One region of the Limosilactobacillus albertensis genome, then DNA from elsewhere that is predicted to be linked to it. Evidence: riboswitches for the same ligand, from Rfam matches in the RefSeq annotation. Region 1 holds a riboswitch; the other holds the start of a gene.
The links. A riboswitch is a leader RNA that binds a small molecule or an ion and turns the genes downstream of it on or off. The one in region 1 is predicted to bind lysine.

Region 1 (8,563 bases):
GATACGCTTTTGTTTAAGACTCTTATTCAGGCTGTACCAACTTCAATGCATGTGGTTTTAGTCGGTGATAAAGATCAGCTGCCATCAGTTGGGCCCGGCCAAGTTTTCCATGATTTATTAGATTTTGCCGAATTACCGAAAGTTGAGCTAACGAATATCCATCGGCAAGCTGCTGATTCAACAATTATTCCATTAGCTCATGCGATTAAAGAGGGGAAGCTGCCGCCAGATTTAGTCAATAAAAAGCCAGATCGCTCGTTCATTTCCTGCCACGCCAATCAGGTGCCAAGTGTCGTTCAACAGATTATTGACCTTTCAAAGAAACGAAACTACTCAGCTAACGATATTCAAATTTTAGCGCCAATGTACCGTGGACAAGCCGGAATTGATCGCTTAAATGAACTTGCACAGCAGGCATATAATCCGCCAGCTAATGGGAAACAGGAAATTGAATTTAGGGGACAAATATTGCGGGTAGGAGATAAGGTTCTTCAACTTGTTAATGTGCCGGAAAAGAATATTTTTAATGGTGATATTGGAAAAATAACAGCAATTGAAAATAGTAAGACGGCAGGCAAACGGAATGAATCGATTACCGTTGATTTTGATGGTAACGAGGTAAAATATAGTCGAATGGAATGGAATCAGTTACGGTTAGCATATTGTATTTCAATTCATAAGGCACAGGGAAGTCAGTTTAAGATGGTATTACTTCCCATTGTTCAGCAATTCAGTCGAATGCTTCAACGAAATCTTTTATATACGGCAATCACACGTGCTGCGGAAAAATTAGTGATGATGGGAGAACCATATGCCGTGATGACCAGTGTAAAAAATGAGGCTGTTAATCGGCGGACCTCGTTGGTTGACCGCCTCGGAAAAGTGTGGAGCAGGCATGGTGAACTAAAGTCGCCTGAAGAGATCTCAACAAGTTCGTTAACAAAAGATCTTGCCGAGAACAAAGATGATGATAGTAGGTCCATTCACAAAAAAGAAGTTGCGCAACCGCGGTCACCAAGTAATAATCCTCGACAATATGTTTTGACCGCAGACCTTATTAATTCGGATGCTATTGATCCATTAATCGGGATGGATAATATTAGCTTACAAAGTCTGCACCAAGGCAAATAATACTTGATTGAACACTGATTTGTTGTCATAATAGTTATGATTATTGTCGAACTTTAAAGGAGTACAAAAATGACCCAGATTAAAAATGCCGATAATGTGCGTCTATTTTCATTAAATTCAAATCCTAAGCTTGCTGAGCAAATTTCCCAACGAGTAGGAATTCCATTGAGTAAAGCGTCAATTAGTCACTTTGCTGATGGGGAGATTAAAATTACTATCGACGAGAGTATTCGTGGTTGTGAAGTTTATGTAATTCAGTCAGTTTCTGATCCAGTTAACACTAACCTAATGGAATTATTAATTATGGTTGATGCTTTACGACGGGCCAGTGCTGCTAAGATCAATGTTGTGATGCCATATTATGGTTATGCACGCCAAGATCGGAAAGCGCGGAGCCGTGAACCAATCACAGCTAAGCTAATTGCTAACCTTCTTGAAATGGACCAAATTAGTCGATTGGTAACAATTGATTTACATGCTCCTCAGGTTCAAGGTTTCTTTGATATTCCAGTTGATCACTTACAGGCAACGAGTCTCTTCACCAAGTATATTGAAGAGCAGAACCTAGGGGACGATATTGTCGTAGTTGCCCCCGACCATGCTGGTGTTAACCTTGCACGGAAATATGCAGAACATATTAAGGCATCGATTGCTATTATCGATAACCGTAATGATGAAGTTCGTGAACGAGTTGACCAAGAAGTTCCGCAATATGTAATTGGTGATGTAAAGGGTAAGACAGCAATTATTGTTGACGATATTGTTGATACTGGTGTACGGATGGACCTCTCTGCACAAGCATTAAAGAACTTTGGTGCAGCTAAGGTTTACGGAATTGCTACCCATGCTGTCCTATCTGCAGATGCAGTAAATACTCTCCAAAAATCGCCACTTGAAAAAATGATTGTAACTGATACAATCCAACTACCAAAAGAAAAGGAATTTCCAAAGCTAGTCCAATTGTCAGTAGATGATTTATTAAAAGAGGCAATTGTTCGAATTCACAATAACCAATCAATTGATACGTTGTTTAACCGTAAATAATATATTTATATAAAAAAAGTTAGTGATGGTAATGAATTGACAAATGCTAAATATGCTTTGTTTTCGTTGCTTTCTGTTATATTTTTGCTTAGTGCAGTCAGATCTGCTTGATGTAATGCGGCTTCTTCTGCGGTAAGGGTGTGGGTAAATGTAGCATTACCGATTAATTCAATCCAATAATTATAATTATCACGGTGAAGAATCGTTTTTACCATTCCACCAGGATTGTAAACGTTGATTGGCTCATTAAAAGAGGCCATGTCCGGATGAGTGAGGGCTAACGCTAAGCTAGTAGCTGACATTCCTGTCCCGCAAGCATTTGTAAAACCGACTCCCCGTTCAAACGTTTTAACAAAAAGTTCATTGTGACCGAGAATATATCCAAAATTGACATTTACACCATCACTAAAATAGGGATTATCGCTATTTAGCCGTGTGCCTAATTCTTTAAGCGCTGGCCCGTGCAAAGTTTCTTTGTTAACAAAACTAATTAAATGGGGGTTAGGGACAGCAAGCGCAGAGAAATATAGGCCAGGATAAAGTTCTGGGACAAGGGTATTTAGTAGCCGCTTCCGACCTAAGTTATTAAAAGGAAGGGCGGTATGATCAAATTTAACCGGTGAAATTTCGACCGCAAAGGCAGGAACACCAGGTGCTAAGTCTTCATGTTTACGGACGCGAAGGCTAGCATTCATCGTGTCGACTTTAAAGTCGGTTAAATTATCACGTTCAGCAACGTAACGGGCAACAGTTCGCAAGCCATTGCCGCACATTGAGGCTTCACTCCCATCCGCGTTTATTACACGCATTTGTGCTACAGAGCCTGGACGGGTTGGCTGATTAACAACTAAAACACCGTCAGCACCACCAAGAATACCGTTTGAGGGATCGGTTATTTTTTGCGTGAAGTTAATAAGTTCTTCATCTGAAAGTGGATTTTGTAATTGTGTTTGATCAAGAATGAAAAAGGTATTTTGTGATCCATGTACTTTTAATAATTGCACCATAAGCTTCCTCCTAGTTTACAAAAAAACGGTGATAAATTGCGCGGACTGCTTCATCAGCATCGTTATCGTCTGTCCCAATCATAATTGCAATCTGTGAAGACCCCTGATTGATCATTGTAACAGAGATCCGTTTTTCAGCAAGTGAAACTAAAATATCTGAGATAACCCCGGTTCGATCGCGCATTCCTTCACCGACAACCATGGTGATGGCATAATTGTCAATCCATTCTAAGCGGTCGGGGTTAATTTCTTCTTGAATTTCGTTACAAATTGTATCAATCAATTGATCGTTGATGGCATTTCGGTCCAGAATAATCGTAATGTCGTCTATTCCAGAAGGCATATGTTCATATGAAATGTTATGCTTTGCCAGAATTTGCAGAATACGGAGGGTAAAACCGGCCTGCTTATTGAGTAGGTATTTGTGAAGGTATAAAGCAGCAAAATGTTTACCGCTTACAACACCTGTCACGATATCACTTGGTTGAAAATCCTTGTCAGGGACGATCATTGTTCCTGGCTTATCAGGATCGTTGGTATTTCGTACATTGATTGGAATATTTCCCTGAATAGCAGGAATTAATGCCTCATCGTGAAAAACGGAAAATCCGGCATAAGATAATTCACGCATTTCACGATAGGTCATTTTCGTGATTGGTTGTGGATTATCAACTATTTGGGGGTTGGCAGCATAAATAGCATCAACATCGGTAAAGTTTTCGTAAGTTGACGCGTGTAAACCACATGCTAAAATAGCGCCGGTGATATCTGAACCGCCACGAGAAAAAGTGGCAATGTGTCCGGCAAGGGTGATGCCGTAAAAACCTGGGAAGACCAGTAGTTCACTGTCATTAAATGCAAACTGGCTTAAGTTAGCATAGGTTTCTGGGATAACGCTTGCATTATTGGGGGTTCCTGTGACTGTAATTCCAGCTTCACTAGGAGTTACAAACCGTGCTTCATAGCCGAGGTGTTGTAAAATAATTGCCATTAGTTGAGCATTTAAGCGTTCACCGTGAGCTTTAAATGCTGCTAAAAGGTAACTATCATTAGGGTAAATTTGGCGGGGCAGATCTTCCAGCCGGTCTTTTAATGGCGTTAGGTTATCTGCTGGTAAGTCAAAGTAGTCAGCAATATCCCGGTATCGGTTTAGAATTTGCTCAACGATCTTACTTGGGTCCTGGTCGTTTATTACCGCATTGGCATATTTGATTAATAAATCAGTGACCTTAATATCTTCGGAAAAACGTTTCCCTGGTGCAGATGTAACAATTACCCGTCTTTGCGGATCAGAAGTAATAATATTAATCGCATTTTGGAAGGCTTCACCATTTGCAAGGGAACTGCCGCCGAATTTTACAACTTTCATGTTTGAAACTCCTTTGAGATGATTAGGGTTGCTAATTTATCCCTAAAATAATTTAATCGAATTCTAACATATTGATAGCGACATGCAAGTCTTTATATTGCATAAGTTAAGCCAAAAAATATTATTTACATCTAATAGATTAAAAAATATTTTTTTAATTTAATGATAAGTATTGACATTCTCATAAAAGACTTATAAGCTATGTATAAATCGAAGAGGCGCAACCGACACTAGTAAGCTAATTTAGTTTGCCAAACGATAAGGTTAGTTGAACAGGGAAGTTGCCGAAGCACTTAATTTGGCATTATTAAGTAGCTGGGTCGTAGTTGAATAAGCTACGGACTGTCGCAGGACAATAGGAGCCTGCGTTGCGCTATCGACAAATCAGAATGGATAAAGTGAATTCCACTGTTTGTTTGCGCAAACAGTGGAATTTTTTTATGCGACCTCTTTACTACAAATCTTGTGGAGGAATTATAAATGAATGAACAAATTACTGATCAACAAATAAATTCAGCTGGTCATTTAATGATTGGTGGTTGTGATGCAGTTGAGTTAGCTCATCAATATGGTACCCCGTTAGTTGTTTATGACGTTCAACAAATTCGCCGACAAATTCGTGCTTTCAAGCATGTTTTTGAAGAAAATAATGTTGAGTATGCGGTTAGCTATGCAAGTAAAGCTTTTGCAGCAATCGCAATGTATCAAGTAGTCGCAGCAGAGGGCGGTCACACGGATGTTGTTTCTGGTGGTGAATTATACACCGCGATTAAAGCTGGTTTTCCAATGGCTAATGTTAGCTTTCACGGAAATAATAAATCACGTGAAGAATTAGAAATGGCAATTGATCATCATGTTGGAACGATCATGATTGATAACTTCCACGAGATTGAATTACTAACAGATGTGTTAGAAGAACGTGATGCAAAGGTCAACGTGATGCTTCGGATTACTCCGGGTATCTCTGCTCATACAAATAAGTACATTCAAACAGGGCAGGTTGACAGTAAGTTTGGGTTTGATCTTCAATCCGGGCAGGCTGATGAAGCATTAGCAAAAGTTCTTGCAAATCCACGAATGCAGATGAAGGGCCTGCATGCTCATATTGGTTCACAAATTTTTGAGCTTGCCGGATTTAAAGGAGTCGCTAAGAAGCTGGTTGAAGTTGCTGCTCATTGGCAAGAAAAGTTTAATTATCAAGCTTCGGTAATTAACGTTGGCGGTGGTTTTGGCATTCGTTACGTAAAAGACGATACACCGCTTGCTCCTGAAGAATTTGTTGAAGCAATTATCAAGGCAATTAAAGATGAAATCAAGAAAACAAACCTTATGATGCCAGCTATTTGGATTGAACCAGGTCGTTCTATTGCTGGTCCGGCTGGATATAATCTTTATACGGTTGGTTCACGTAAAGCTGTTCCCGGATTAAGACCTTACGTAACAGTAGATGGCGGGATGGGTGATAACATTCGGCCAGCCCTTTACGAGGCACAATATGAAACAGTATTAGCAAGCAATCCTCGTGCAAACCTAGTCGAACATGTTCGATTAGCAGGTAAGTATTGTGAATCAGGTGATATTCTTAGTCAGGATCAGGCTTTACCAGCAACGAAGCCGGGGGATGTTTTAGCAATGCTTGATACCGGGGCCTATGGTTATTCAATGGCTTCAAATTATAATCGTAATCCACGGCCAGCAGTAGTTTTCGCTGAAGATGGTAAAGCACAAGTTGTTATTAAACGTGAAACCTATGATGACTTAATTCATTTAGATGAACCATATCGACAATAAAGAGACATATATAAAGGAAGAAAGAGGTAAATAAAATGGCTGAATTAGATGCACAAGCAATTATTAACTACATTAGTAACGCTCCTAAAAAGACTCCGGCAAAGGTGTATCTCAAGGGGAATTTAAAGGATTTAGAATTTCCTGCAGAAGTTGAAGCATTTGTTGAACAACGTACAGGAGTTATTTTTGGTGACTGGACCATTATTGAACCATTATTAAAACAATATAGTTCGGCAATTGAATCTTACCATGTGGAAAATGATGCCCGAAATTCAGCGGTTCCATTGCTTGACCTTAAGAATATCAATGCGCGGATTGAACCGGGAGCAGTTATTAGGGATAAGGTCCTTATTGGTGATAATGCCGTAATTATGATGGGGGCAACAATTAATATTGGTGCTGAAATTGGTGCTGATTCGATGATTGATATGGGAGCAGTCCTTGGGGGTCGAGCAATTGTCGGCCGTCATTGTCATATCGGTGCTGGAACAGTTTTAGCCGGAGTTGTTGAACCCGCTTCTGCTGAACCAGTTAGAATTGATGACAATGTAATGATTGGTGCAAATGCAGTAGTAATCGAAGGAGTTCATGTTGGTGAAGGGGCCGTAATTGCCGCTGGTGCGATTGTAACTCATGATGTTGCCCCTCATACAATGGTTGCTGGTGTACCAGCTAAATTCATTAAGAATGTTGATGATCAGACTGCTGGCAAGACAGAATTAGAGGACGATTTGCGGAAACTTTAGGAGGAGATTGGGTATGCTAACAGAAGAAGAGTTAATTCATATTCGTCGCCACCTTCACCAAATCCCCGAACTGGCTTTACAGGAATTTGAAACTCATCAATACTTGGCTGATACAATTGCTAACTTTAACCATGAATTTTTAGAAGTTCGGACTCCTGAAGAATTACCAACAGCATTAATGGTCCTTGTTCATGGTCAGAATCCCCAACGCACAATTGGTTATCGTACAGATATTGATGCCTTGCCTGTTAAAGAGCAGACCGGCTTACCATATTCTTCAACCCATCCAGGTGTAATGCACGCGTGTGGGCATGATATTCATATGACAGTTGCTCTTGGCGTATTAAATTACTTTAGTGAGCATCAACCACAAGATAATTTGCTATTTTTCTTCCAACCAGCAGAGGAAAGTGAAAATGGTGGTAAGCGGGCATATGAACTTGGCCTGTTTAGTGGTAAATGGTGTCCTGATGAATTTTATGGTTTACACGATAATCCTGATTTGCCAGCTGGTGCAATTGGTTGTCGGATGGGAACATTGTTTGCGGGAACCACTGAAGTGAACATTGATCTTAATGGTAAGGGCGGTCATGCCGCTTATCCTCAAGATGCTAATGATACGGTTGTTGCTGCTGCTGCATTGATTCTCCAAGTCCAAACAGTAATTTCGCGAAGCATTGATCCAATTCAAAGCGGTGTTATCACACTTGGTAAAATTGACGGTGGAACAATTCGGAATGTAATTGCCGGGCATACGCGAATTGAAGGAACAATTCGGGGATTAACCCAAACAATGATTGAAACAATTGATCAACGGTTAAAAGATTTATGTGAAGGAATTGGCCGCAGCTTTAATATGGATGTTGAGCTTGAGTTAAACCAAGGTGGTTATTGGCCAGTTGAGAATAATCCTGAATTAACAAAACGATTTATCCAATATATGAAAACAACATCAGCAGTTAATTTTATTGAAACTGAACCGGCAATGACCGGCGAAGATTTTGGTTATTTATTAGCTAAATTCCCAGGAACCATGTTTTGGCTTGGTGTTGAAGATAATTCGCAATTGCATTCAGCTACTCTTACGCCGAATGAGGCTGCTATTAAACGCGGTGTTGATGCAATTACCGGTTTTCTCGAATATCGGATGCAGAATTAATGGTTAAGTATAATGGAGGAAATAAAATGACATTATTAGAAAAGGCAGACTTAATGACAGCAATCGTCACTCCTTTTGATAAGGAAGGAGAAATTGACTATGCTAGTTTGGAACGGTTGACAAATTACTTAATTGAGCATGGCAGTAATGGCTTTGTTATTGGCGGAACGACTGGTGAAACCCCTGAATTAAGCCATGATGAAAAGATTGAGCTTTATAAGCACTTTGGAAAGATAATTAATGGCCGCGTTCCGGTGATTGCGGGAACAGGAAGTAATAACACCAAAGAAACGATTTCTTTTACTAATGAAGTTGC
Region 2 (8,563 bases), on a different contig from region 1:
CTTTATCGCTGGTTTATCAGATCTGCTAGCTTGTGCTTTTTCAATGGCGTCTGGGGAATATGCATCAGTATCAACCCAAAAGGATACTGAAAAAGCTGCGGTTGAAAAAGAAGAAAAATTATTAAAAACAGACTATGATGGCGAGTTAGCTGCTGTTAGAGATTATTATATTGATAAGGGAGTTACTCCTGAAACGTCAACAAAGATTGCCCAGGATCTTCTTAATAAAAAGCCGTTAGAAACTGTTGTCCGCGTTAAGTATGATATTGAATTAGGGCATTACCTTAATCCGTGGGATGCTGCTTTTTCATCACTGTTTTCTGCAGCTGCCGGTGGTTTATTTCCTTTAATGGCAATGACTTTTGCACCAGAAGCATATAAGTGGTATGCCGTGATTTTAGCAGTTGCATTGACGAGTGCATTGACAGGATATATTAGTTCTAAGCTTGGTAATGGACTTGTTAAGGTAGCGGTAATTCGAAATATTATTATTGGGTTGATCACCATTACAATTCACTATGGAGTCGGAAAACTATTTTAGATAGTAGTTCGCCTCTAAAACATTAACGAAGCAGCCCGATAGCTGGTAGTAAAGAAAACGACCAAAATCAGTTTTTCGCCGATTTTGGTCGTTTTTTCGTAGTTAGTTATTATTTTGGAAATCGTTATTGATAACGTTCTTTTCGTCAACGGGGGTATTAAATAATTCTTCATCTTTTCCCCGATGGTATTCTGCCTGAATAGTTACGTGGCAGATATTATATTTTTCATGCAAAATTTTTTCAACCTGACTATAAATCCGTTCGACCTGGCTAAGGGGAAGATCATCACAATTAAGGTGGGCAGAGAAAATAATCCGGTGTTCATCAATCATCCATGCATGGACATGGTGTACTGCGGTAACGCCGTCAATTTGCTTAAGGTCATGTTCGATAGCATCATAATCCAGATCTGGTGATGATTGCATGAGGATTTTGATAGTCTGAGTAATGATTGGCCAAGCTTCATATACAATATAAAGGGCAACCCCGATTGTTAGGGCTGGGTCAAGCCAGGGGATGTTAACAAATGTAAGAATAATTCCCCCGATGATAATTGCAACTGAGGATAATGCATCGCTTAGGATGTGTAGGTATGTAGCTTTAACATTTAAGCTATCTTCGCTTCCGGCATGTAAAAGGGCTGCTGAAATAAAGTTTGCTAGAAGACCGATTACAGCAACTGTTAACATGATCCCCCCATTAATATGCTGGGGATGCTCTAACCGTTTAATTGCCTCGATGATTAAAAAGATCGAGATGACTATTAAGAAAATACTGTTAGTTAATGCTGATAAAATCTCAGCTCGCCGATAGCCATATGTTCGTTGGCGGTTTTCCGGATGTCCGCCAATATGCTGAGCAAAGTAACCTAGCACGATGGAAAGCGAGTCTCCTAGGTTATGGAAAGCATCTGATAGTAAGGCTAAACTTCCAGAAAAAATACCTCCAATAATCTCAACAATTGTAATTATTACATTTAGGAGGGTAACCGCTAAAAAGCGTTTCCCCGTTACTTTTTCGTCCATAAATTAACTACTCCTCCGTAAAGATCAATTGCGGGTTTGTAAAAAGCTGATAACAAAAAAGTTAGGCTTTCCAAACTACACTTTTAATAATATGATATAATCAATTTGGGTTCAATGTTAATATATAAAAAAACATATAGTGACCGATCGTAGGCCAAATTTTAATACCCAGAGGTGAAACAGATTGACTCCAATGAAGGAAGACTACCTCAAAATCATTTTTGAATTAGGCGGTAGTCATAAAAAAGTTTCTAATAAAGAGATTTCCCTTGGACTAGGAATTGCCGCTGGATCAGTAACCGAGATGATTTCTAAGTTGGCTGACGAAGGGCTGGTTGTTCATGAACCGTATGCTGGTATTTCTCTAACCGAAAAAGGACAGAAGTACGCTGCAGAACTTGTTCGTAAGCATCGTTTATGGGAAACATTTTTAGTGGATAAGCTTCATTATAATTTCGCAGATGTTCATTCAGAAGCAGAAATCCTTGAACACCAGACAAGTGATCGGCTTGCAACTGCGCTAGATACTTTTCTCCAGCATCCTGATCATTGTCCTCATGGTGGTGTGATTCCATCAGCTAATGGTAAGTTTCCAGATGTGACACATCGTTTACTGGCAGATGCTAATGATGGCGAGAAAGTTGAATTGGAACGCTTCTTAGATAATCATGAGTTATTAACTTACTTAGAGGAATTAGGATTGCGTCCACAAGAACAAGTGATTGTCGTCCGTCATGAACCATTTGAAGGACCGATTGTTATTCGTAAGGAAAATGATGATAAGGAAATCAATGTTTCATATAAGGCATCACATAATATCTTTATTGAACCAGATAATGTAAATAAAGATTAGGTAAATTTTTACTTATATGATACAATGATTCATGTAGTTTTTTTAAGTGCGGTTGGTTCGGTTGTTTCATTGCAAATGGATCTCTTCACCTGAGATGAATTACAAATTATATTTACAGTGCGTAATGCACAGGAGGATTTTCCAAGATGGAACAAGGAACTGTTAAATGGTTTAATGACGATAAGGGTTATGGCTTTATTACTCGTGAAAGCGGGGATGACGTGTTTGTCCACTTCTCCGCAATTCAAGGCGATGGTTTTAAGTCATTAAATGAAGGACAACATGTTACATTTGATGTTGAAGAAGGCGAACGTGGTCTTCAAGCAGCAAATGTTGTTAAAGACTAGAAAAGAGCGGCTGGAATTTTCCAGTCGTTTTTTTATTGAGGTAGAGATATAAAGGGTGGATAATAGGGAGTATCTTTTAGTTAAAGAAGGCGAATAGTAATGTTGACAAAGCGACGACAGGCATTGGCGTTAAAAATGTGTCTACTAGCGGGAAGACTATTAATTGAAAATGGATCTAATATGGAACGTGTTAATGATACGTTGTCCCGAATGGCAAAGAATGCAGGATTGCAAGGCTTCCAAGCATTTACAACCGTTACAGGAATCGTGGTCGGCACAATCAATGAACCACACGCTCAAGTGATTACTATTCGTCACCGAAAAAATAACCTAAGTAAGATTGCAGATGTAAATGAAGTTTCTCGTGAATTAGCCCGGCGAAAAATCGATGTTCCACAAGCATTTGCTAAATTAAAAAAGATTGATCGTCAAACATCGCCCAAATGGCAAAACTGGTATGAATCATTTGCTGCTGCTATTCTAAGTGGGGCGTTAATGATTGTCTTTACCGGGAATATGGCTGATTCATGGGCAGGATTTATTGCTGGTGGCATTGGCTACGGGGCTTTTTCGTATTTACTGCGAAAATTCAAGATCCAGTATCTCGGAGAATTTTGTTCTTCACTAATAATCGGAATACTAGCAGTGCTTTTCGTTAAATTCCGTCTTGCTAATAATATTAATGATATTATCATTGGTGCAGTAATGCCGCTTGTACCAGGAGTCCCGTTAACTAACGCTGCTCGTGACCTCGTTTCTGGTAATTTAATTAGCGGGCCGACGAGAGGAATTGAAGCAATTCTAACGGCGGTATCAATTGGAAGCGCAATTGTAATTGTCTTGCACTTTAATTAGGAGGATGACAGATGAATTGGGGTAACTTATTATTACAATTTCTCTTATGTTATGTATCAACAGTATGTTTCGGCATTCTCCTAAACATTCCGCGTAAAGCTTACAATACAGCGGGAATTATTGGTGGTGGTGTTTGGGTTGTTTATTGGGTTATGTATTATTATAGTGGTGTCGGACTTGCCTTTAGTAATTTAGTTGCAGCAATTTTGATCTCGGTGTGCAGCCAAATTGCTGCGCGACGAAAAAGAATGCCTATCATCGTTTTTAATGTTCCGGCATTAGTTCCATTTGTGCCAGGAGGACAGGCTTATAAAGTAGTTCGAAACTTTGCAATAGGCAATTATCACCTTGTTACTGTTTATTTCTATCAAGTAGTAGTAATTGTGGGGGCGATTACTCTTGGCTTTGGAATAGGGGAGCTTTTGAATCGAGTTTATATATACTTTCGCAAATATTTAATAAAAAAGTCACGGTGGATTTTTTGACAGTGTGGTATACTCATTTCTGATTGATTAATTTAAGTTAGGAGAATCCTTAATTATGTTTATTGAACGTGATAATCATCGATGGTGGCGTTTCGCCTTAAGCGGTGGTTTCTTTATTGCTTTAATGCTATTAATTATGTTTAATTCATCAGTGGTAACGATGATCGATGCAGTTTTACAATCGCTATTTACTAGTCAGCGCCTTGAAGGGATTGGCTGGTTCCATGCATTAATGACGTTGCTATCTTTTCTTGCTAAACCTGTTCTAGATTTAATATGGGTATTCATCATTGCCGGTATTTTATGGTTGAAAGGGTATCGGATTCCAGCACTGTGGTCGCTTGGAACGATCTTTGGCGGTGACGTGTTAGGAACGGTTGTTAAGCATATTGTTAAGCGTGTTCGCCCAGCCCAACACTTACCAGCAGATGATGGGTATAGTTTTCCGAGCGGACATACTTTAGGATTCTTCTTAGTAGTAGCAATCTTGTTCTTAGTAGTTATTCCGCTTATCCAAAAGGCTTCTGTTCGGGAAATTTTACAAATTTTATTAATTTTTGCTGTTTTCTTCTTAGCAGTATCTCGAGTATACTTATATGCTCACTGGCCTTTCGATACGGTTGGTGCTATGTTGTTAGCATATGCTTGGCTGCAAGTAGCTGAATGGCTTTACGTAGCCTGGGCTCCCCGGTTACAACGTATCCCGCTTTTACGTAGCGTTGAAATTTAATAACAAATAATGAGGGAAATCTAAATTTTTTAGAATTATCCCTCTTTTTTCTTGAAAATTTCCCGGGAAATAGGAGAAAACAGATGAACAAAATTACAGTTGAACCAGTAAGAAGCAGGGATGATTTAGATGGAATTGTTGATCTGCTCGCCGATGAAAAATTGGTTCAAACAGTGGGCTTGATGCTGCCAAAGCAAAGAGAAAATCGTGTTTTAGCCATTAAGGTATTTATTCAGCAAAATCATATTGTGGTGGTAAAACTGAATAAGAAGGTAATCGGAATGATTATGCTAAGCAATTGGTATGGGGATGAAGGGAAACGTCTTCTTCGCCATTATGAATTGGGCTATCTTTTGCAGCGTAACCAGTGGAACAAGGGAATAATGACATTTGCACTTCGCAAAGTTATTTCATCCTTGCCTTCTAAAATCATCATTCATGCAGAGTGTAAAAAGAGCAATTTTCGGTCTCAACGAGTGCTTATAAAATGTGGCTTTACTTATGAACATGATGACTTATGGCAATATATTGTTAAATAATCAGACTTGCATTTTTATTTGAGTAGGGTATAATTTCATTCGATGAAGAGGTTGCATATTTTATTAGTAGCTTGTGTTAGATGAATAAGCATCGTAGCATTGGTGAAAGGGAAATATGCCGAAACACTACCTAACTTATTTTTGGTAGCTGTTGGGACATAGTCATAATAGGCTATGGACTGTCGCAGAAAGTTGCGGGGCGCTTCCTAAATTGATTCAACAATTCTAGGTATTCAAGTTGGGTCTTCTGGTAGGGTTGCCGATCAGAAGGCTCTTTTAATTTATCCTCTTCGAAAATGATGACGTTAGCACACAAATTTGGAGGAAATATTTATGGCAGATGGAGCTAAGTCGACAGGGCAGATGGAAAGGACGCTGGAAACACGTCACTTATCGATGATTGCCCTTGGTGGGACAATTGGTACCGGACTTTTTATCGCTAGTGGATCCGCTATTTCAACAGCGGGACCAGGTGGAGCATTAGTGGCATACGGAATTATGGGGATCATGGTTTATTTCCTAATGACGAGTTTAGGTGAAATGGCAACATATATGCCATTAACCGGATCGTTTTCAGCTTATTCAACAAAATTCGTTGATCCCGCATTAGGTTTTGCTCTTGGTTGGAACTATTGGTTTAACTGGGCAATTACAATTCCTGTTGACGTAACGACTGCGGGAATTGTAATGAACTATTGGCTCCCTAATGTTCCAGGCTGGATTTTTAGTTTGACCGTAATGGTACTGATTTTCTTGATTAATTATTTGTCAGTGCGTTCATATGGTGAAACCGAGTTTTGGCTTGCCCTAATTAAGGTTATTACAGTTGTTGTATTTTTAATTGTGGGAGTTGCAATTATTTTAGGAATTATGGGTGGCCGCCCAGTCGGCTTAAGTAATTTCCATTATAAGCAAGCGCCTTTCGTTGGCGGAGTACCGGCAATTATTAGTGTTTTCTTAGTTGCTGGATTCTCGTTCCAGGGAACAGAATTAGTCGGTATCACTGCTGGAGAAGCAGCTACCCCAGAAAAATCTGTTTCAAAGGCGATCCATTCAACATTCTGGCGGATTTTGCTTTTCTATATTTTTGCGATCTTTGTTATTGCATGTATTTTGCCTTATACTGACAAGAATTTATTAAATCAAGATGTTTCAAACATCACGATGAGTCCATTCACAATTGTCTTCAAGCGTGCGGGATTAGCTTTTGCAGCTAGTGTAATGAATGCCGTTATCTTAACAGCAGTAATTTCAGCTGCTAATTCTGGACTATACGCTTCAACGCGGATGCTTTATTCACAGGCTCGTGAAGGATATGCATGGCGAATTTTTGGTTATGTAAATCGTCGGGGAATTCCAATTTATGCTTTGCTTGGTACAATGGTTGTGTCGTTAGCAGCTTATGCAACGCAATTTATTGGTCCTAAAGCATATAACTACTTAATCGGTGCATCTGGACTATGCGGATTCATTGCCTGGTTAGGAATCGCAATTTCGCACTATCGTTTTAGAAAAGCATTCTTAAAACAAGGACATACACTATCCGAATTGAAGTATCATGCAACTGGCTTCCCGTTTGGTCCAGTATTTGCCCTTGTATTATGTATCGTCGTTATTTGTGGTCAAAATATTGATGCCTTTGTAAAGATGGACTGGCAAAATATTTTAATCACGTATATGGGAATTCCACTATTTCTAATTCTGTTCTTATATTATAAAATTCGGTATAAAACGCACTTAATTCCGCTTGAAAAAGTTGATTTATCACGGCGGACAAAGGGTGAATCTTACGAACCGAAAGAAGATTAATAAGCATTAAAGAGCGAGAAAATTTACTTGATACTCGCTCCTTTTTATTTTAAATGTTAGAATTGTGTTCGTGACTTTTTAAATTGTAAACAGGGGGAAAAATAAATGATTGCTTTAGCCGGTACAATTGGTGCAGGAAAGACTAGTTTGACAAAAATATTGGCAGATCATCTTAATAGTCAGGCATTTTATGAATCTGTTGATGATAATAAAATTTTGCCGCTCTTTTATAAGGATCCTAAAAAGTATGGATTTCTACTACAAATCTACTTTTTAAATAAACGCCTTGATGAAATTAAAAGTTCATATTCTAATGACTTAAATGTCTTAGATCGCTCAATCTTTGAAGATGCATTGTTATTTAAGTTAAATGCGGATATGGGCCGGGCAACTGAGACTGAGTCAAATATTTATTCTTCATTATTAGGCAATATGATGGAGGAATTACCGGAGCAACCACATCAAAAAGCCCCTAACTTATTGATTACGATTAGAGTATCATTTGAGACCATGCTTGAACGGATCAAAAAGCGGGGACGCTCGTTTGAACAAATTGCAAATGATCCGTCATTATATTCATACTATAAAAATTTAAATGAACGCTACATTCAATGGTATGAGAATTATAATGAGAGTCCCAAGATGATGATTGATGGCGATAAATATGATTTTGTCGAGGATCCTGTTGCCGCTAAAAAAGTATTAACAATGATCGATGAAAAATTAATTGAATTAAATCTTAAATAAAGTTTGACAAAAAAAGATTTAGATGATATATTAAATAGGCTGATTTATATAGCAAGCCTATTTATGGAGGATTAGCTCAGTTGGGAGAGCATCTGCCTTACAAGCAGGGGGTCACAGGTTCGAGCCCTGTATCCTCCATTCATTATGCGGATGTGGCGGAATTGGCAGACGCGCAAGATTTAGGATCTTGTATCATTTTGATGTAAGGGTTCAAGTCCCTTCATCCGCATTTAATATTTTGAAAATTCTTGTTGACATTGATGAGGTTTTCGTGTAATATTAATAATCGTTGATAGGGAATAACTTATCAGATACATGCGGAAGTAGTTCAGTGGTAGAACATCACCTTGCCATGGTGGGGGTCGCGGGTTCGAATCCCGTCTTCCGCTTATATGCACCCATAGCGCAATTGGATAGAGTGTCTGACTACGAATCAGAAGGTTGAAGGTTCGACTCCTTCTGGGTGCACTTATTATAATAAGCGTGACAGTCTGGCTGTTGCGCTTATTTTTTCGGAATTTAGCTCAGCTTGGTAGAGCGCTGCGTTCGGGACGCAGAGGTCGCAAGTTCAAATCTTGTAATTCCGATTTATATTAAGAAGGACTGTCATTAAACGGTAAATCGTTGAATG

Region 2: another riboswitch for lysine. It lies ahead of H5S41_RS07025 (amino acid permease); the one in region 1 lies ahead of lysA (diaminopimelate decarboxylase).

The regions. Positions count from the first base shown of each region.
Region 1 is NZ_JACIVD010000062.1:30,654-39,216, forward strand. Features, by position in the region: gene recD2 (SF1B family DNA helicase RecD2) at 1-1,131, shown strand, start outside; gene H5S41_RS05635 (ribose-phosphate diphosphokinase) at 1,201-2,175, shown strand; gene dapF (diaminopimelate epimerase) at 2,181-3,182, opposite strand; gene H5S41_RS05645 (aspartate kinase) at 3,193-4,551, opposite strand; lysine riboswitch at 4,757-4,936, shown strand; gene lysA (diaminopimelate decarboxylase) at 5,032-6,342, shown strand; gene dapD (2,3,4,5-tetrahydropyridine-2,6-dicarboxylate N-acetyltransferase) at 6,378-7,088, shown strand; gene H5S41_RS05660 (N-acetyldiaminopimelate deacetylase) at 7,102-8,247, shown strand; gene dapA (4-hydroxy-tetrahydrodipicolinate synthase) at 8,274-8,563, shown strand, end outside.
Region 2 is NZ_JACIVD010000065.1:79,502-88,064, forward strand. Features, by position in the region: gene H5S41_RS06985 (VIT1/CCC1 transporter family protein) at 1-541, shown strand, start outside; gene H5S41_RS06990 (cation diffusion facilitator family transporter) at 644-1,567, opposite strand; gene H5S41_RS06995 (metal-dependent transcriptional regulator) at 1,752-2,420, shown strand; gene H5S41_RS07000 (cold-shock protein) at 2,567-2,767, shown strand; gene H5S41_RS07005 (threonine/serine exporter family protein) at 2,867-3,622, shown strand; gene H5S41_RS07010 (threonine/serine exporter family protein) at 3,634-4,107, shown strand; gene H5S41_RS07015 (phosphatase PAP2 family protein) at 4,163-4,837, shown strand; gene H5S41_RS07020 (GNAT family N-acetyltransferase) at 4,921-5,376, shown strand; lysine riboswitch at 5,414-5,589, shown strand; gene H5S41_RS07025 (amino acid permease) at 5,710-7,185, shown strand; gene H5S41_RS07030 (deoxynucleoside kinase) at 7,291-7,932, shown strand; tRNA gene H5S41_RS07035 (tRNA-Val) at 7,998-8,070, shown strand; tRNA gene H5S41_RS07040 (tRNA-Leu) at 8,079-8,161, shown strand; tRNA gene H5S41_RS07045 (tRNA-Gly) at 8,250-8,321, shown strand; tRNA gene H5S41_RS07050 (tRNA-Arg) at 8,327-8,400, shown strand; tRNA gene H5S41_RS07055 (tRNA-Pro) at 8,446-8,519, shown strand.